DNA from 4 places in the Rhodococcus sp. 27YEA15 genome. Region 4 is predicted to be linked to each of the others. Evidence: riboswitches for the same ligand, from Rfam matches in the RefSeq annotation. Region 4 holds a riboswitch; each other region holds the start of a gene.

Region 1 (4,208 bases), on a different contig from region 4:
AAGTCACCGACGGCCAACCCTGCCAAGTACTCGATGTACTGGACGAACACCGGACGATCGAGCCCCCATTCGGCCGTGACGGCCGCAACGATCTCCGGGGTACGTACCTGCTCGCCGATCAACAGGTCCACGGTGTCTCCTGGTGCCAGATGCAGGCTGAGGAACGCCAATGTGGCTGCGGCCCAGAGAACGAACACGCCGGCGATCAATCTCTGCACGACTGCACGCGCGATGGACGGCCATGGATACGAACCCTTCTCGCCCCCCTCGGATCCGGCCCTCGTATCGGGCCGGGCGTCCGCCTCCACTGCCGTCATGGTCTACACCTCTCTTGCTACTGAAATCCGCGGTGAACTACGGAGTCAGGGCTTGTCGATCCATACGTTGTAGGCACTCTCCGGCATCTGACGGAAGGGCCGGAAACTCGTACCGTGCACGTACGATGCTGCGGCGATCTGATCCTCCGGTTCGTACAGCGGAAGGAAGTACGCCTTGTCGGAGACGAATTTCTGCAACGCCGCGTAGTTTTCGGCACGAATCGCTGTGTCCGTGGTGGCGGATGCAGCAGAAAGCCACTGGGTCAGTTCGGGATCACTCACGAGCGAAAGGTTGATCGAACCGCCCTTGTCCACCGGCAGCCAATGATATTCGATGTCCACCCCGTCCGGAGCGGTGTTCGAGTTGTCGTAGATCCCGTAGTCCTTGGCGTTGCGATGCGTCAGGGAAGTACCCGGATCGACGAGCTGCGTTGCGAAGTCGATGCCGGCATTTTGCTTGACCTGCGCCTGAATCGCCTGGAGCAACACGTCGCGCTGATCACGCACGTACGGCTGGGACTGATAGTTGGTGATAGTCAGACGCTGTCCGTCCTTGGTGCGAAATCCCTCGGAATCCCTTTCCGTCCAACCAGCTTCGTCCAGAAGCTGATTGGCCTTGTCGACGTCGTTACCGTAGGTGCCCTCGAGAGAGGAATCGTAGTAGTGAGGATCCTGAGGCGACACCGCAGTCCACGCCCGAGTCCGCTTGCCCTGGTAGACGGACGCGAGTACGCCGTCCAGATCAACCGCCTCGCGGAAGGCTTTACGCACCCGCTCATCCGTAGTCGGCCCGGTGATTGTATTGAAGTACAACGAATACGGTGTTCCCGTGTTGAGAGCCGTCTTGTAGCTGAAATCGCTGCTGTTCTCGAACTGCGATGCTTCGAAGCCTGGTACGCCTTCGATGACGTCGACCTGACCGGAACTCAATGCTCCTACCCTCACCGAGGATTCGGGTAGGAACCGGTAGGTCACCTCGTCCAGATAGGCCGGGCCCTGGTGTTCGGCGTTTTCCGGCGCCCAGTTGTACTTGTCGAACTTGGTGAAGTGCAGATCCTGTCCCTTGGAGTAGCGGTCCAGGACGAACGGGCCGGTACCGGCGACCGTCGGCCCACCTGCCTTGACGTCTGGGCTGGAATAGGATGCCGGAGAAATGAGTTCGACAGCCGCGGACCAGTCCAGGAACGGTGCCCACGGCGCATTCAAAACGATCTGGACCGTATCCGCCGACGTGGCTTGGACATCGGCGATATGTGACGGCGGCCCCTGCGACGAACTGTTGTAGGCCGGGTCTCTGAGCTCGGTGAAGTTCTTCACCACCGCAGCAGCATCAAGCTTCTGTCCGTCGTGGAACTCGACTCCGTCCCGCAATGTGTAGGTGTACCGAAGCTGATCGGGGGAAACTTCGTACGACTTGGCCAGCCACGGTACGAATTCCCCGTCCGTCGTGCGGTACAGGAGCGAATCGTAGGCATTGCGCAGCAGCAACTTCGTCTTGTCCTGGCCGTTCAACTGCGGATTGAGCGTGGTCGGGTCGGTCTCGACACCCCAGGTCAATGATCCACCTGACACCGGGGTGCCGGAATCGTCGTCCGAAGCCGCCGACGACGAACCACCACATGCAGTCAGAAGAAGAGTGAGCGCCAGACCTGCGGCAACGACGGTGCCGGTTGTACGCGAAAGGAATCCATGTCTTGTGGACATCGTGAGTGATTCTCCAATGTTGGTGAAATAACGAGAACGCAGTCAGCACGGCCGAAGCTACGCACAGCGCCGCGAGCATCGAAACGAAGGGGAACGGCATCGCCTGACAACGCCGCCGGAAATCGAAAGGTCAACAATTCCAAGTACAGAGCGATATCAGGTGATGCACAAGATCCTCGTTTCGAAATGGCATGCTTACAGCCGCCCGTCATGGCGGCCGCCAGGTCGCGCTCAGGAGCACCCCGCCATTACCAGAGGGTTGCTGTTCCGACCGCTGAGCCGATCGTCGGAACTCTTGACCGAGTTGAAGTGTAGATGGCCGTAGCTTTACGTTTCAATCAATACATTCGCACTGATCGAAACTGGCCCCCGTCGCCGCGGCAACGGGGGCCAGATGTTCACCGGTCTAGCTACTCGGTGTACGAACGATGTTGAAATGTACATGTTTACGAAGTTCGAAGCCCAGGCCGAGATAGAGACTGATCGCAGTGGTGTTGCCTGCTCCGGTATGCAGGAACGGTACGTCACCGCGTCGATAAATTCCGTCTGCAACGGCGCGCACCAATCGTCCGGCGAGTCCCTGACCGCGGAACTGGGAGTCCGTGCACACGGCGCTGATCTCGGTCCATCCTGGCGGATGCATCCGCTCACCGGCCATCGCAATCAGATCGCCGTCGCGGCGTACGCCCAGATACGTTCCGAGTCGGTATGTTTCGGCAGAAAACGGTCCGGGCTGCGTTCGTGCCACCAGCGCCAACATGTCGTCGGCGTCGGCACCACCAAGCTGAACGGCTTCGTCGAACGGTTCGGCGCGTAATTTGTCGGTGGCGATCAGCTGGACACCTTCGATCGACCTGACCACCGACCACCCTTCGGGTAGCTCGGCGAGATCAGCGGTGATCGAAACCTCTTGGCCAGGACCGACAAGGGCCGCAAGGTCGGTCCAGGTGTTGGGATCGCGCAGGTCGTCGACCGCTAGTATCCGCGACACCTCGGGCCTGAACCGGCGGACTCGGCTCGTCCCCTCGCTCAAGTGTGCGTGAAACCCGGTAAGGCTCGCCCACGCCGGATTGTCGAGGACATCCGTCCGAGATGATGTCGGTGCGTTCATCGACGTGCCCACTCCTGTGCGATCAGTTCGTACGACCGCACCCTGGCAGCGTGATCGTGAGTGATGGTGGTGATGGAGATCTCCACGGCACCGGTGGCCTCGCGCAGCTGTTCGAGTTGGTCGGCGACCGCAGTGGGCGAACCGACGAACTGTGTGGCGAGACGGTCTCGAACCAATGCGCGATCGTCGTCGTTCCATTCGAAGGCCGCGGCCTCGGCCGGTGTCGGATACGCTATCGCGCCCTCACCACGCCGAATGCTCCGCACCCACGCACCGTATCCGGAAGCGAGTTCACTTGCCTCCTCATCGGTTTCGGCGATCACCGCATCCACGGACACTGCAACGTACGGCTCAGGTACGTCGGCGGACGGCACGAATGCCGCCCGGTACGCTTGGACGGCATCGATCACCGTGCTGGGACTGTGGTGGTAGCTGGCGATGAAACGCAATCCGTTCTCCCCGGCAACCGTGGCACTGCGCCCACCAGACGCACCCAGTATCCACACCTGGATATCGGCGTTCTCACCGGGAGAGGCATGCACGGGCAACCCTTCCGACGATACGTACGTACCGGCAAGCAAAGCCAATACCTGCTCGATCTGCTCCCCGTACTCCGGCGCATACGCCCCGGGCTGCTGGAGCAGCTCGAAGAGGTGAGCCAGGGACTTCTTCGAAAACGACTTCGCCAGGTCGTACTGGCGCGGAATCAGCAATCCGTTGGCTGTGAAGGTGTCCTCGTCGTGTGTGCCCCCGCCACGCGAAGCGAGATACGTCTGCGCGGCGGTCGACGACTCACCGGCACCGGCCGAGTTGGGTGCCGCTCGTGAGATCGATCGTCCGATCCCCAAGTCCAGACGGCCCGGATACAGGGCGTCGATGAGCCCGAACTCTTCGACCGTTCCCAACGGAGTTCGGTGCCCGAATTGAACACCTGCCGAGCCCAAACGAATCGTCTCCGTCGCTCCGGCGACCAGCGCGATCTCGATCGGTGGCGACGAACCCAGAACGCCCGGATTCAGATGATGTTCGGCGAACCAGTATCGGTGATAGCCGAAACGCTCTGCAGCGCGGGCGAG
Region 2 (4,208 bases), on a different contig from region 4:
GTCGGTGCCAGACCGGCCGCTACGTTGTCTTCACTCCACTTGACCAGCAGCGCTTCCTGATTGGTTCCGGAGCCGACCGCGATCTTGCGCCCGGCGACGTCCTTGGGTTCCTTGATGGAGATTCCGGAGCCCTTCTTCGCCTCGAACGCGAGCGTGTCCAGGCGGTAGGTGGCGAAGTCGTACTTTTCCTTACGCTCTTCGGTGACCGTCACGTTGGAGATGAACGCATCCGTCTCGCCCGAATCGACGCGAACGAAGTTCTGTGCCCAGTCCGCCGTCTGCAGATCCACCTTCAACCCGAGCACGTCCGCGATCAGGTAGGCGAAGTCGGTTTCCGATCCGATGAGGGTCTTGTCGTCGTCGGCGTAGAAACGCAGCGGCGGAGCGGATCCGGCGCTGCCGGTCACGCGTAGGGTGCCGCGGTCACGAATGTCCTGCGGGACCTCCGCCGCAATAGAATCCACCTTGTCGGTGGAGATCCGGTCCTGGTCCGCGGTGAGGTTGTAGCCGGATGCGGAAGTGACGGTGCCCGCGTCGGAATCGGCATCGGCACTGCTGCACGCTGCACTGAGCAATCCGACCGTGGCGAGTGCCGAAATCAGGAAGGTAGCGCGCTTGGATCGGGAAGACATCTATTTTTCCTTTCGGGAAACAAACTGAGTGCGCGTCAGAGAACGCGGGAGAGAAAAGCTTTCGTTCGTTCGTGGGTAGGGTTGTCGATCACCTGGGAGGGTGGGCCCTGTTCGACGATGACGCCGCCGTCCATGAAGACCGCGGTATCGGCCACCTCGCGGGCGAACCCCACCTCGTGAGTGACGATCACCAACGTCGCACCGTCGCGGGCCAGTTGCGCCAGTACCTCGAGCACTTCGCCCACCAGTTCGGGGTCGAGCGCCGACGTCGGTTCGTCGAAGAGGATGACGGCCGGCCGCAACGCCAGTGCCCGGGCGATCGCGACGCGCTGCTGCTGCCCGCCCGAGAGTTGACGCGGATACTGATCGGCCTTGTCCGCCACTCCTACTCGCTCGAGTAATGCTCGCGCCTCGCGATACACCTCGTCCCGATCACGCTTCTGCGCCGACAGCGGCGCCTCCACCACGTTTTCGAGGGCGGTCAGGTGGGGAAACAGATTGAAATTCTGGAATACGAAACCGATGTGCGAACGCTGCTTGAGAACTTCTCGAGGACGTAACTCGTGCAGTCGGTTTCCCTTGCGCCGGTAGCCGATCAGCTCACCGTCGATGCGCACCGTTCCCCGATCGACTTTCTCGAGGTGGTTGAGGGTACGCAGTAGCGTCGACTTACCGGATCCGGACGGCCCCAGGATCACGGTCACTTCGCCCTTGCGCACCAACAGGTCAACGCCGGCAAGTACTTCCAGGGTTCCGAACGACTTGTGAATCCCGCGTGCCTCCACGGCATACGCGGTGTCCTCGGTTACTGCGGTTGCAACTACCTCGGTTGCGGTACCGTCGACCAGTTCTGTGCTCATCGGGAAGCGCCTCTCGGAATGTCGAGGCGCGCGTCGCGGATCTCGACGAATTTACTTCGGATCTTCTGCAACGGCGTCTGTGGTAACGAACGTGCCGAGCCGCGGGCATAGTGCCGTTCGATGTAGTACTGGGCGATCGAGAGCAATGTTGTCAAGATGATGTACCAGATGGTCGCGACCATCAGCAGCGGTACCACGCGGCCGCTGCGTCCGAAGATCACCTGGACCTGGTAGAAGAGTTCGGCGATCGCCATGGTGGACACGATCGAGGTGCCCTTGAACAGTCCGATGACCTCGTTGGCGGCGTTCGGGAGAATGCCACGCATGGCCTGGGGAAGAACGATCTTGAAGAACTGTCGGGCCCGCGGAATCCCGAGTGAGTGCGCCGCTTCGATCTGCCCCTGATCGACGGAGATGATGCCGGCGCGAATGATTTCCGCCGAGTACGCCGCCTGATGCAGCGCCAGCCCGATGACGGCGGCGGTGAATCCGCCGATCACACCGCTGACCTGGAACGTGAAGAATTCGGGTCCGAAGGGGATTCCGAGTGACAAGCTCTGGTAGAGGTAGGTGATGTTGAACCAGAACAGCAACTGCACGATCAACGGGATCGAGCGGAAAGCCCAGATGTACGTCCAGGAAATCACCTGAAGCACGGGGTTGTTCGACAGTCGGCCGATCGCCAGGAAAATACCGATTCCGAATCCGAGGACCGTGCCCCACAACGTCAGCTTGACGGTCATCCACAACGCTGCCAGTACCGACTTCGCCGTGAAGTACTGGGCAAATGTCGGCCAGTCCCAACCCGGGTTGGTGGCCAATCCGTGAATGAACTGCGCAAGCAGCACCAGCACTACGACACTGACCACCCATTGGCCCGGATGCCAGGTCCTGGCGACTACCAGTTCGGAATCGGGCAGATTCTCGTACTCCGACTCTTTGCTGCGAACATCGGTGGGCGCACTCACTGTGAGCTCCGGGGGTGGGTGGACATCGCGAACAGGCCTTTCGAGTGCAGCTCGTCGAACGCCGTCGCGTCGAGCACGGGGCGGTGAGCCGGGGAGGAAGATGGTTTTCACTGCGGGGCGGCACCGTGGACCGGCCGGAAGAGCCGTGGTCCGCGCTGTCGACTCAGCGACAGTGACAGGAGGCTGTTCGGCACAGATCTATGTGACGACGACTGTGCCCGGCGTGCGAGGTGGTTTCCATGAGACTCCTCCATCGGTCCTGGCGGTAGCACCCGCACCCGATCACTCGGGGGGTTGCTGCGACGTCGACGAGCCAGGTCTCTCGGTCGCTCTGGATGGTGCCCAAAGACTAGACGCAGAATCGAAGATCGTCAAATTCTGTATTGCATTGTGCTGCAATAACAATAGTCGAAAAATAGTATTGGAATCGTCTTGATTTCAAGCCTGTCGCATCACCGGTGGGCCGTGTTTAATTCTTTGCCTGTCGACAGCAGACCCAACCGGGCGCTCGAAGCCCTCGACTGCTGCCGTAGCCTCTGCCGAGTGAACGGACTGGAAGCAATTGTCATCCTGCTGGCGGGGGTCGGCGCCGGGGCGATCAATGCCGTAGTCGGCAGCGGCACTCTGATCACCTTCCCGACTCTGGTGGCATTCGGAATGCCGCCGGTGACCGCCACGATGTCCAACGCGGTCGGACTCGTGGCGGGCGGAGTCTCCGGCACCTGGGGGTACCGCCGCGAGTTGGCCGGTCAATGGAACCGTCTCCGCTGGCAGATCCCCGCGTCCGTCGTCGGTGCGGTGCTCGGCTCCTGGCTGCTGCTGCATCTGCCGGAAAAACTGTTCGAGACCATCGTGCCGATCCTGCTGGTACTCGCACTGGCACTGGTGGTCCTGCAACCGCGCATCCAGGCATGGGCGAAGAAACGCTCGACGGAAGAAACCGGCCTCTCGGCGAACCGACTCGCGTTGCTCACCACCGGGACATTCCTGGTCGGCATCTACGGCGGCTACTTCACCGCCGCCCAAGGCATTCTCCTGATCGGGGTGATGGGAGCCATACTCCCGGAAACCCTGCAACGGATGAACGGTGCGAAGAACCTGCTCTCACTCCTGGTCAACATCGTCGCCGCTGCCATGTACATCACGTTACGATTCGATCAGATCAATTGGGCAGCAGTAGGTTTGATTGCGGCAGGCTCCCTCGTCGGCGGCGTACTCGGCGCCCGGTACGGACGTCGCCTCTCCCCCACGGCACTGCGCGCGACCATCGTCGTCGTCGGCCTGATCGGACTGTGGCGGCTACTGGCTTGACTGCCCACATTCAGGCCCGCTCGCTCATACTGGACACATGAGTACCACAGAGGAACAGACCGGCTGGACGTACCTGATGGACATGGACGGTGTTCTCGTCCACGAGGAGCACATGGTTCCGGGAGCCGACACCCTACTGGCCGAATTGACGGCCAACGAGATTCCGTTCATGGTGCTCACCAACAACTCCATCCGGACTCCGCGGGATCTGCGTGCACGTCTGCTCAATTCCGGCCTCGACATCCCGGAGGAGTCCATCTGGACGTCGGCATTGGCCACCGCGACGTTCCTCGCCAGTCAGCGCCCCGGCGGCAGCGCGTACGTCGTCGGCGAATCCGGTCTGACCACCGCACTGCACGACATCGGCTACGTCTTGACCGACAGCGACCCCGACTACGTGGTCCTGGGCGAGACCCGCACGTATTCCTTCGAGGCGA
Region 3 (4,208 bases), on a different contig from region 4:
TGGTAGTGAACCGGAACGGGTCTACGTGGAACGAAAACTGGCGGAGCTGGTAAGTGACCGGCCGACGCCACCCGAATCAGGGTGACGTCGACCGGCAGACGAAGGAGGAGTCGTGACTTACTGACCCGACAACCAGGTGTCGTAGAACTGGAGACGTGAGGACGCTTCGAACTTCAGATCCTGAACCTTCGACGCGGCTCCGACGGCCTGCGAGAGTTCGATGGTCGGGATGGAGTATCCGCGCTCGACGATCAGTTTCTGTGCGGTGGCCACCAATTCGCTGCGCTTGTCGTTGTCCGTGGCCGATAGCTGTTCGGTCAAGACCTTGTCGAGTTCGGGATCGGCAGTGCGTCGGTTGGTATTGCGTCCGTCGAGACCGAAAGTGGTACGCAGGATGTCGGCGTCGGCCCGGGTGCTGTTTCCGTAACTGGCGTCGTAGTCACCGCTGTTGGTACGTGCGGTGGACTCGCCGGAAGACACCAGATCCAGCTGCAAGTCCACGCCTACCTTGCGAAGCTGTTGTTGGGCGAGTTCGAGGATGGCCTGGTTACCGGCGAACTGCGCACCGAACATCACCTTGAACGAGAGTTTCTGGCCGTCCTTCTCGCGGATGCCGTCGCTGCCGTTGGTCCAGCCGGCAGCGTCGAGCAGTTTGGCCGACTTATCCGGATCGTAGGTGACGATATCGGACTGGTCCTTGTAGAGCGGGGTGGTGTGCGCCAACGGGCTGGTGGCGGGGAAGAAGGACGGATCGAGAACGGTGTCGACCAGTTCCTGGCGGTTGATGGCCGGGATGATTGCCTGGCGCACAGCCTGATCGGCGAGAACGCCGCGGCTGACGTTGGGCTGGAACGCGAATGTGGTGCCAGGGTTCGGCCGCGTCAGGATTCGGCCGCCCGCACCTTCGACCTGAGCTGCGTCCTGCGGCAGCGCATCGCTGACCGCGTCCAGCTGACCGGAGGCGAGACTTCCGGCACGGACCCCGGATTCGGGAACGACGGTGAAGTCGACGCCGTCGAGGTACGCCTCCCCCTGGTGGTCGAAGACGTCCGAACCCCAGTTGTATCCACTGCGCTTTGTGATGGAAGCGCTCTTGTCCTGTTGCCAGCTGCTGTAGACGAACGGTCCGGATGCGATCACCGCGTCGCCGATGCACCGCTGATCGGAGGTCAGCGCTGTGGTGGAGTCGGCGAGGATTCCGAGCTGTGGCGTCGAAGTTGCCTGTAGGAAAGGAACATTGGGTCCGGAGAAGTTGATCTTCGCGGTGTGCGAGTCGACCACGTCGGTGCCGGTGTAATCGGAAAGGTAGCTCTTGGCCAACGAGGCGTTGGGACCGAGATCCTTGACGGAGTCGAAGGTCTTCTTCACCGAGTCCGCGGTGAGCGGGGTGCCGTCGCTGAAGGTGACGTCGTCGCGCAAGTGGAAGGTGAAACTCGACGCGTCGGGGCTGATCTCCCAGCTCTTGGCCAGCCACGGCTTGATCTCGCCGGTCTCCGGACTCTGATCGGTCAGCGAATCCACCACGGTTCGAGCAACGTACACCGTCTGATTGGTACCGGCCTGGCCGGGGTCGGCGCACGTCGGCGCTTGGGAAAGGCCGTATCGCAGTATGCCGCCGGATTGCGCGGGACCTGCGTTCGAGCTGCTGTTGCTGTCACTACTGCAGCCGGTCAGCAGGGTTCCGAGAATCGAGATGGCGCCGATACCGGCGAGGACAGTGACGCGGGAGCGCGCACCGAAAGTGGACGAGGACACCGAAGGAACTCCTAAGCAGGGATGCCGAACAGCGCACGCGTCGACCTGTGCGCCGGGTGCGTATCGGCTGTGGCGAGAGCAGAAGGGGGACTTACCCGCAGTGTCGGGAAGTCCAGGGTCTGACCGGAGGGTCAGTACGTACAGGATGATCCCGACGTACGGCAGAGATCGACATGTCTACGAGACCACGCGGTGTCGAAACCGCCCTCAACTGCCTTCATCGTTCGTGCTCCTCCATCGGTCCTGGCGGTAGCACCCACACCCGATCGCTCGGGGGGTTGCTGCGACTTCACGGAGCCAGGTCTCTCGGTCGCTCTGGATGGTCAACGGAGAGTCTACGAGTCGGCGTCCGGGTATTGTCAACCGGGGTGGTAGGAAATGTCGATCTGGTGCGGCGATCCGTCGACGCGGTGGGCGGGCCTGAGAGCACCCAACCGTCCTCCTGATGTCACGTTCAGCCATCTCGCGACTGCCTCGGTGCAATCGCATCCGCCCCGGGTATTTCCGACCACGCACTTCCCGGGCCGTGTCTCTCGCGAGTATCCGTACCGCTCAGGCCGCGCCCGCCATTCGTAAAGCCAAGTCTCCGTACAATTTTCCGAGCTCTTCCGGGTCGGTGTAATTTCCGGCCGGGAACCAGCGGCAGACGTCGACGCACAGGGACATCAGTGCGAGCGTGACGCCCTCGGCGTCGGGGATCGTGAATTCACGCGAACTGACTCCCGCGTCGAGGACGTCGCGGACGATCTGCGTGGTGCGTCGGCGTAGTCCGACGATCGTCCGGTAGTGCTCGGGGGTGAGTGCGGTCAGTTCGTACTGCACCACACGCGCGAGAGAGTGGTGTTCGGCCTGCCAGCTGACGAAGGTGCTGATGAGCACTCGGAGCCGAACCGGTGTGCGCGCGTCCGGTCGATCGGCGGCCCGCACCACCCGCAGGGCCTCGGTGTGGCCTTCGTAGCTGATGGCGAAGAGCAGATCCTCCTTGGAGCGGTAGTGCGGATACATCGCGGCCGGACTCATCTCCAGACGAGCTGCGATGTCGCGAGTGGTGGTGCCGCCGTAGCCGGTCGAGGCAAAGGCTTCCACGGCGGCCGCGCGGATGCGGGCTGCCGCTTTGGAGGTGCTGATCACCGTCTCGGGTGAATCGCTCACAGGTTCCTCCAGGTCTTAGGAAGATCGCAGGTCTACGAAGTTCGCAGTCTTGTCCACGTCGCCGCGTCGTAGATGTCGATGTTGACAATATCCCGCGTCCACATCAGTATAAGCAAGTGCTTAGATTCTAAGCACCTGCTTAGGTAGCAGTGGCAGTAGCTGCCGTGTCGAAAGGAAGCAACCGATCATGCGTCGCACTCTGTACGGACCCGATCACGAGGCATTCCGGGAATCTGCTCGCGAGTTCGTCAACCGGAACATCCTTCCGGTGGCCGAGAAGCTGATCGAACAGCGATTCATCGACCGGGAGATCTGGCTCGAAGCAGGCCGGAACGGTTTCCTCGGGCTCGAAGTGCCCGAAGCGTACGGCGGCAGTGAAGCAGGCGACTACCGATTCAATGCCGTTCTGGGCGAAGAATTGTCGCGGGCAAGTGCAGCTGTGGCATCGAGCTTCGGTATTCATGCCGACGTGGTGGCACCGTATCTCGTCCAACTCACCACCGAGGAGCAGAAGCAGCGTTGGCTGCCCAAGTTCTGCACCGGTGAGATGCTGACCGCAATCGGTATGACCGAGCCCTCCGGCGGTTCGGACCTCGGCGCGCTCAAGACCACCGCCGTCAAGGACGGCGACGACTGGATCATCAACGGTTCCAAGACTTTCATCACCAACGGTTACAACGCCGACCTCGTGATCGTCGCCGCCCGTACCAGCCCCGAGAAGAAGTCGAAGGGCATCACGCTCTTCGCCGTCGAGACCGGCATGGCAGGTTTCGAGCGTGGCCGCAAGCTCGACAAGGTCGGCCAGCACGAATCCGACACTGCTGAACTGTTCTTCGAGAACGTGCGGGTTCCGGCCGCCAACATCATCGGTGAGCTCGATCGCGGTTTCATCCACATGATGGAGATGCTTCCGCAGGAGCGCGTCGGCGCTGCGGTCTCCAATATCGCACACGTCGTTCCGATCCTGGAGGAGACGTTGCAGTACGCCAAGGACCGCAAGGCTTTCGGGCAGCCCATCGGATCGCTTCAGTGGAACAAGTTCCTCCTCGCCGATCTCGTGACCCGGGTCGAGGTGACACAGGCCTACGTCGACAACTGTGTTGCCGCGCACGCTGCGGGTGAGCTGACCGCCATCGACGCTGCCAAGGCCAAGTGGTGGACGGCGCAGGTGCAGAACGAAGTTCTCGATCACTGCGTGCAGTTGCACGGCGGCTACGGCTACATGACCGAGTACCGGGCCGCTCGCGCCTGGATGGACGCCCGTGTCACCAAGATCTGGGCCGGATCCAACGAAATCATGA
Region 4 (4,208 bases):
GTGGGTGGCGAGTCGCGTCCGAAGGTCTCGCGCGTACGCGACGGCGGTGTCGAATTCGGTGTTCGCCGAGAACACGACATCGGCGTGGCGGGCGGCAAGTTCACGGCCACCGTCGGAGTCGCCGGCCTGGAACAGGACCGGGCGTCCTTGTCGGCTCCCGGGCACTGTGGGCGTCGCGCGGGCGCGCAGGATGTCGGATGTTCGGGTGACATCGGCGGTGCTGCCCGGCAACCACGAGTCGGCGTCGACGCTCGATGCGACGTCGCCGAGAGACCATGCGCCCCAGTACTGTTTGGCCAGTTCGACGAGTTCGGTGGCTCGTTCGTAGCGGCGCTCGTGTGGAAGCCAGCCGCCGCGACGAAAGTTCTCGCCCGTCCAGGCATTGTCGGTAGTGACGATGTTCCAGCCCGCCCGGCCGTCGGACAGGAGGTCCAGGCTCGCGAGCCGGCGGATCAGGTCGACGGGAAGACTGTAGGTGGTGTTCTGGGTGGCAACCAAGCCGATTCGATCGGTCACACCCGCCAGTGCCGACAGTTGCGTGATGGCGTCGGGACGGCCGGCGATGTCGGTGGCCAACACCGCGCCCCGGTTCTCACGAACGCGTTGGCCGTCGCCGAGGAAGAAGGCGTCGAACAGTCCCCGCTCGAGGGTCTGGGCCACCGTCACGAAGGTGTCGGCGGAAACTTGGTCCGCGGCTTTCGGATCCTCCCACACGGTCTGCGGGCCGATTCCCGGATAGAACACACCGAGGTGAACTTGCGCTTCGGCGTCGTACGGCGCTCCGGTGTCCGGAGTGGTCATGGCGAACTCCTCAGAGGTATGTGACTAGCGGGTCGACGGCGATGCGTAGCGGCTGACAGGGCGCGGCAACCCCAGCGTCTCGCGTAGGGTCGCGCCGACCTGCGGCGCACGGTGTAGGGACAGCTCCTGCAGTGCGGGAACGACGCTCTGGTACAGAACGCCCAGATCGGTGGTGGCGACGGCGGGATGGATCCGGACACCGTCGACGGTGCCCGTCAGGGACCGTAGCAAGTCGACGAATTCCGGTGCGGAACCGACGAAACGGAACCGCCCACTGTCGTGCCACGTCGCGTGGTCGTCGAGTGCGGTGAGGCGGGACTGTGCCGCCTGGCCGGAGTCGTCGAGAACGATCTCGATCTCGGCGAAGGTCAATCCGTCGTGTCGGGCAGCGCCTTCGGCGATCGCGGTCTCGTCGCGGCCGGAGACCAGCGTGATGTCGAGAAGATCCGACACACCCAGATCCGCGTCACCCACGACCACGATCTGTCCCTGCGGGGGTCGTGGGGTGATCAGCGGGCCGACGACGTCGAAGAACTCGCCGGAAAATCGGACATGGTGGACTTTGTCGGGGTCGAGGTAGCGGCCGGTTGCGGCATCACGAATGACGGCGTCGTCTTCCCACGAATCCCACAGTCGACGGGCGAGGTCCACGACGTCTCGGACCTCGGCTCGTGCGGCTTCGGTGCTCCGGGCCGCGAAACCGACGGCATCGTTGGCGTCGGCGGAGTTGTCCGCGCCAACCACCCAGGCGGCGCGTCCTCTCGACGCGTGATCGAGGCCGGCGAGTTGGGTGGCGACGTGGAAAGGCTCGGTGGTCAGTGTCTGTACCGTCGGCGCGAGTCCGATTCGGTCGGTTGTCGAGGCGAGGTACGCGGCGCGGGTCCCGGCATCCAATCTGCCCACCGGATACGGCGCGCTTTCCGGTACCACCGTGTCGGCGAAGGTGACGAGTGAGATCCCGGCTTTCTCCGCGGCTGCTGTGGTCGATCGAAGAATGCGGGGCGAGAGCAACTGCTCGGGCGGGTGTCCCCACGCCCGCCACGCAGCGGGATGACTTCCCGCGCCGTCTATCTCGATTGCCAGGTGTAGAAAATCAGGCGAACCAACCACGATCAAAGACCTTTCGGATGAGTGCGGACGCACACCGGGGCTCCAGTCCTCACCCCTGCGCGCTTGCGGAATCTGCTCTGATCCCGCCCGGTCGTCACCTGGAGCACCCCACCGCGCAGGAGGGTTGCCGACCAGCAAGCCAGGGCTTGACGCTGGTACTCATGACCGCAGCTCAATCTAACATGCGTAGTTCGTACCGAAAACCTCTGCGCCCCAACGCCAAACTTGTATATCTGGTAGCGAGGTCAATGCCCAGTGTTTCGATCCGGCAGATTCGAAAACTCGATACCGCGCCGAATCTGCCGTCGTTGCTGCCTGCGTGGAAACACCATCAGGCTGATCACCCCGGCCCGACGACCTGTTACCCGCACCGGCGCCACCGCGCAGGCCCGGATCGGCTTCATGCTGTTCCTGCAAATCCCTCCGCCCCGTTTCACTCGTCACCGCAGGTATGGAGGCACGGATAGGGGTGGCTGCTTGATACTGCCTCTGTGCGCGCTGCCGATTCTCGAGGCGTACCGGCAGGATCGGCTACAGGTCCCCGGCCTCGCACGTTCGGGCGCCTCCGATGCCACCCCGATCGCTCTAAGCCGTGTCGTCGAGATTCTGCTCGTCGACGACTGCACGCAGATCCGCTGTATGGCGCCCTCCGCCGCCTCCCGAGCAGGGTCGGCAGCGACAATGTGGAAGACGGTATCGGCCACAGAATCACCAGGACGGACAGCGCCGTCATCGTCGGATACTGCCCGGTCAACTGATCGGCGAGCCAGTACGTGCACAAAGCCAGTGCCGAGATTGTTGCAGTCGCCCGCGTGAACACCCCGACGACGAGTGCGATTCCCAGACCGGTTTCCACCGCCGGAACGACGATTCCGAACGGTCCGGGCATTGTTCCCAGGACGTCGGTGGTGAAGATCTTGTAGAGATCTGGGACACGAGTGTTCGTCGACGTGCTGTCGACGACGAGAAGAATGTCGGCACGGCCGAAATGAGCCCGATACTTGACAAGGCCCTCGTGCAGCCACAGTGCGCCGAGGGCGACTCTCGTCGCACCGGCAAACACCGGTGCGACGAGAGCAGAGAACCGGTTGCGCCCCATCAGGAAAGGCTTGCCGCGCCGAACACGGCCTTGGCCTTGTCGCAGTGAACGACGAGGTCGGTGAAGGTCGATGCGTTCGCACCGTTGAGGGTGAAGGTCTGGGATGCGTTCGCGAAAGCGACGCTTCCGAGTTCGACTCCCACGGATACGGCAGCCTCGTCGGTGCCGTTGGTGAGGTAGAGGTGGAGGTCAGGTCCTTCATCCGACGAGAAGCCGGAGAGGGTGAGTGTGTTGCCGGTTACGTTCGCGACGCCGGTGACCTTCTTGTCGTTCAGGCCGGCGAAGGTGCCGGAGAGTTCGTGTGATGTTCCTCGGGTCATTGCCGCTGCCGCCGAAGTATCGGCGACGGTGGTGCTCGAACCCGCTGCCGGGGTGTCGTTCTGGCTGCTGCATGCGCCCAGCACGAGCGTCAATGACAGTGATGCGATGGCGATGCCGACTTTGGTACGCACGGTGTGGAGTCCTTTCCTGAGGAAATCTTGCCCACCCACTCAATCACCGCGAGCTCGGCATGCATTCGGATATGACAAGCCCGTAATGGACTATGTCGAGACTGTAAGAATCGGGGGATACCGTCGGGTCGACGCTATTGTCGAGTCGTGAATTCTGTACCTCGTGTGATGCTTGTGGAGGACGACCCGACGGTCAGATCGGTCGTGGGGGAGTACCTGCGTGCCGCCGGCATGGAAGTGACGGAGTACGGCGACGGAATCAGTGCAGGCAACGCTGCTCGTGCGCAAATACCGGATCTCATGATCGTCGATCGGATGCTCCCGGGTCGCAGTGGAGACGACGTATGCCGTGAAGTGCGCAGCTACTCGGACGTGCCGATCATGATGCTGACTGCGCTGTCCGCGGTCGACGAGCGTATCGAGGGGCTCGAACGTGGTGCCGACGACTATCTCGGTAAGCCGTTCTCCATGCGCGAGCTTCAGCTTCGGGCGCAGGCACTCTTGCGTCGCCGGAGTGCAGGGGGAGTGCAGACGATCATCGAGGCAGATCAGTTCAGAGTCGATCTCACGCGTCGGCGGGTATGGACGAAAGGCGACGAGATCTCCTTGACCACACGAGAGTTCGAGCTCCTCGTGTACTTGATCCGCAATGCCGGTCGTGTGGTCGGCCGTGAGGAATTACTGCGTGAAGTGTGGGGATGGGGGTTTGGAGATGCGTCGACGGTGACTGTGCATGTCCGGCGGCT

What was found. A riboswitch is a leader RNA that binds a small molecule or an ion and turns the genes downstream of it on or off. The one in region 4 is predicted to bind S-adenosylmethionine.
Region 1: another riboswitch for S-adenosylmethionine. It lies ahead of ABH922_RS22495 (ABC transporter substrate-binding protein); the one in region 4 lies ahead of ABH922_RS27180 (LLM class flavin-dependent oxidoreductase).
Region 2: another riboswitch for S-adenosylmethionine. It lies ahead of ABH922_RS18070 (amino acid ABC transporter permease); the one in region 4 lies ahead of ABH922_RS27180 (LLM class flavin-dependent oxidoreductase).
Region 3: another riboswitch for S-adenosylmethionine. It lies ahead of ABH922_RS20270 (putative leader peptide); the one in region 4 lies ahead of ABH922_RS27180 (LLM class flavin-dependent oxidoreductase).

What each region holds. Positions count from the first base shown of each region.
Region 1 is NZ_JBMHHW010000001.1:4,791,535-4,795,742, forward strand. Features, by position in the region: gene ABH922_RS22490 (ABC transporter permease) at 1-317, opposite strand, end outside; gene ABH922_RS22495 (ABC transporter substrate-binding protein) at 363-2,021, opposite strand; SAM riboswitch class IV at 2,208-2,322, opposite strand; gene ABH922_RS22500 (GNAT family N-acetyltransferase) at 2,428-3,012, opposite strand; gene ABH922_RS22505 (LLM class flavin-dependent oxidoreductase) at 3,129-4,208, opposite strand, start outside.
Region 2 is NZ_JBMHHW010000001.1:3,877,733-3,881,940, forward strand. Features, by position in the region: gene ABH922_RS18060 (ABC transporter substrate-binding protein) at 1-632, opposite strand, end outside; gene ABH922_RS18065 (amino acid ABC transporter ATP-binding protein) at 668-1,492, opposite strand; gene ABH922_RS18070 (amino acid ABC transporter permease) at 1,489-2,460, opposite strand; SAM riboswitch class I at 2,708-2,802, opposite strand; gene ABH922_RS18075 (sulfite exporter TauE/SafE family protein) at 3,004-3,771, shown strand; gene ABH922_RS18080 (HAD-IIA family hydrolase) at 3,809-4,208, shown strand, end outside.
Region 3 is NZ_JBMHHW010000001.1:4,339,805-4,344,012, reverse strand. Features, by position in the region: gene ABH922_RS20280 (RNA polymerase sigma factor) at 1-85, shown strand, start outside; gene ABH922_RS20275 (ABC transporter substrate-binding protein) at 118-1,755, opposite strand; gene ABH922_RS20270 (putative leader peptide) at 1,887-1,976, opposite strand; SAM riboswitch class I at 1,987-2,081, opposite strand; gene ABH922_RS20265 (TetR/AcrR family transcriptional regulator) at 2,308-2,907, opposite strand; gene ABH922_RS20260 (acyl-CoA dehydrogenase family protein) at 3,095-4,208, shown strand, end outside.
Region 4 is NZ_JBMHHW010000002.1:464,175-468,382, forward strand. Features, by position in the region: gene ABH922_RS27175 (NtaA/DmoA family FMN-dependent monooxygenase) at 1-801, opposite strand, end outside; gene ABH922_RS27180 (LLM class flavin-dependent oxidoreductase) at 826-1,911, opposite strand; SAM riboswitch class IV at 1,966-2,078, opposite strand; partial or broken gene ABH922_RS27185 (DoxX family membrane protein) at 2,585-3,010, opposite strand; gene ABH922_RS27190 (DM13 domain-containing protein) at 3,010-3,462, opposite strand; gene ABH922_RS27195 (response regulator transcription factor) at 3,610-4,208, shown strand, end outside.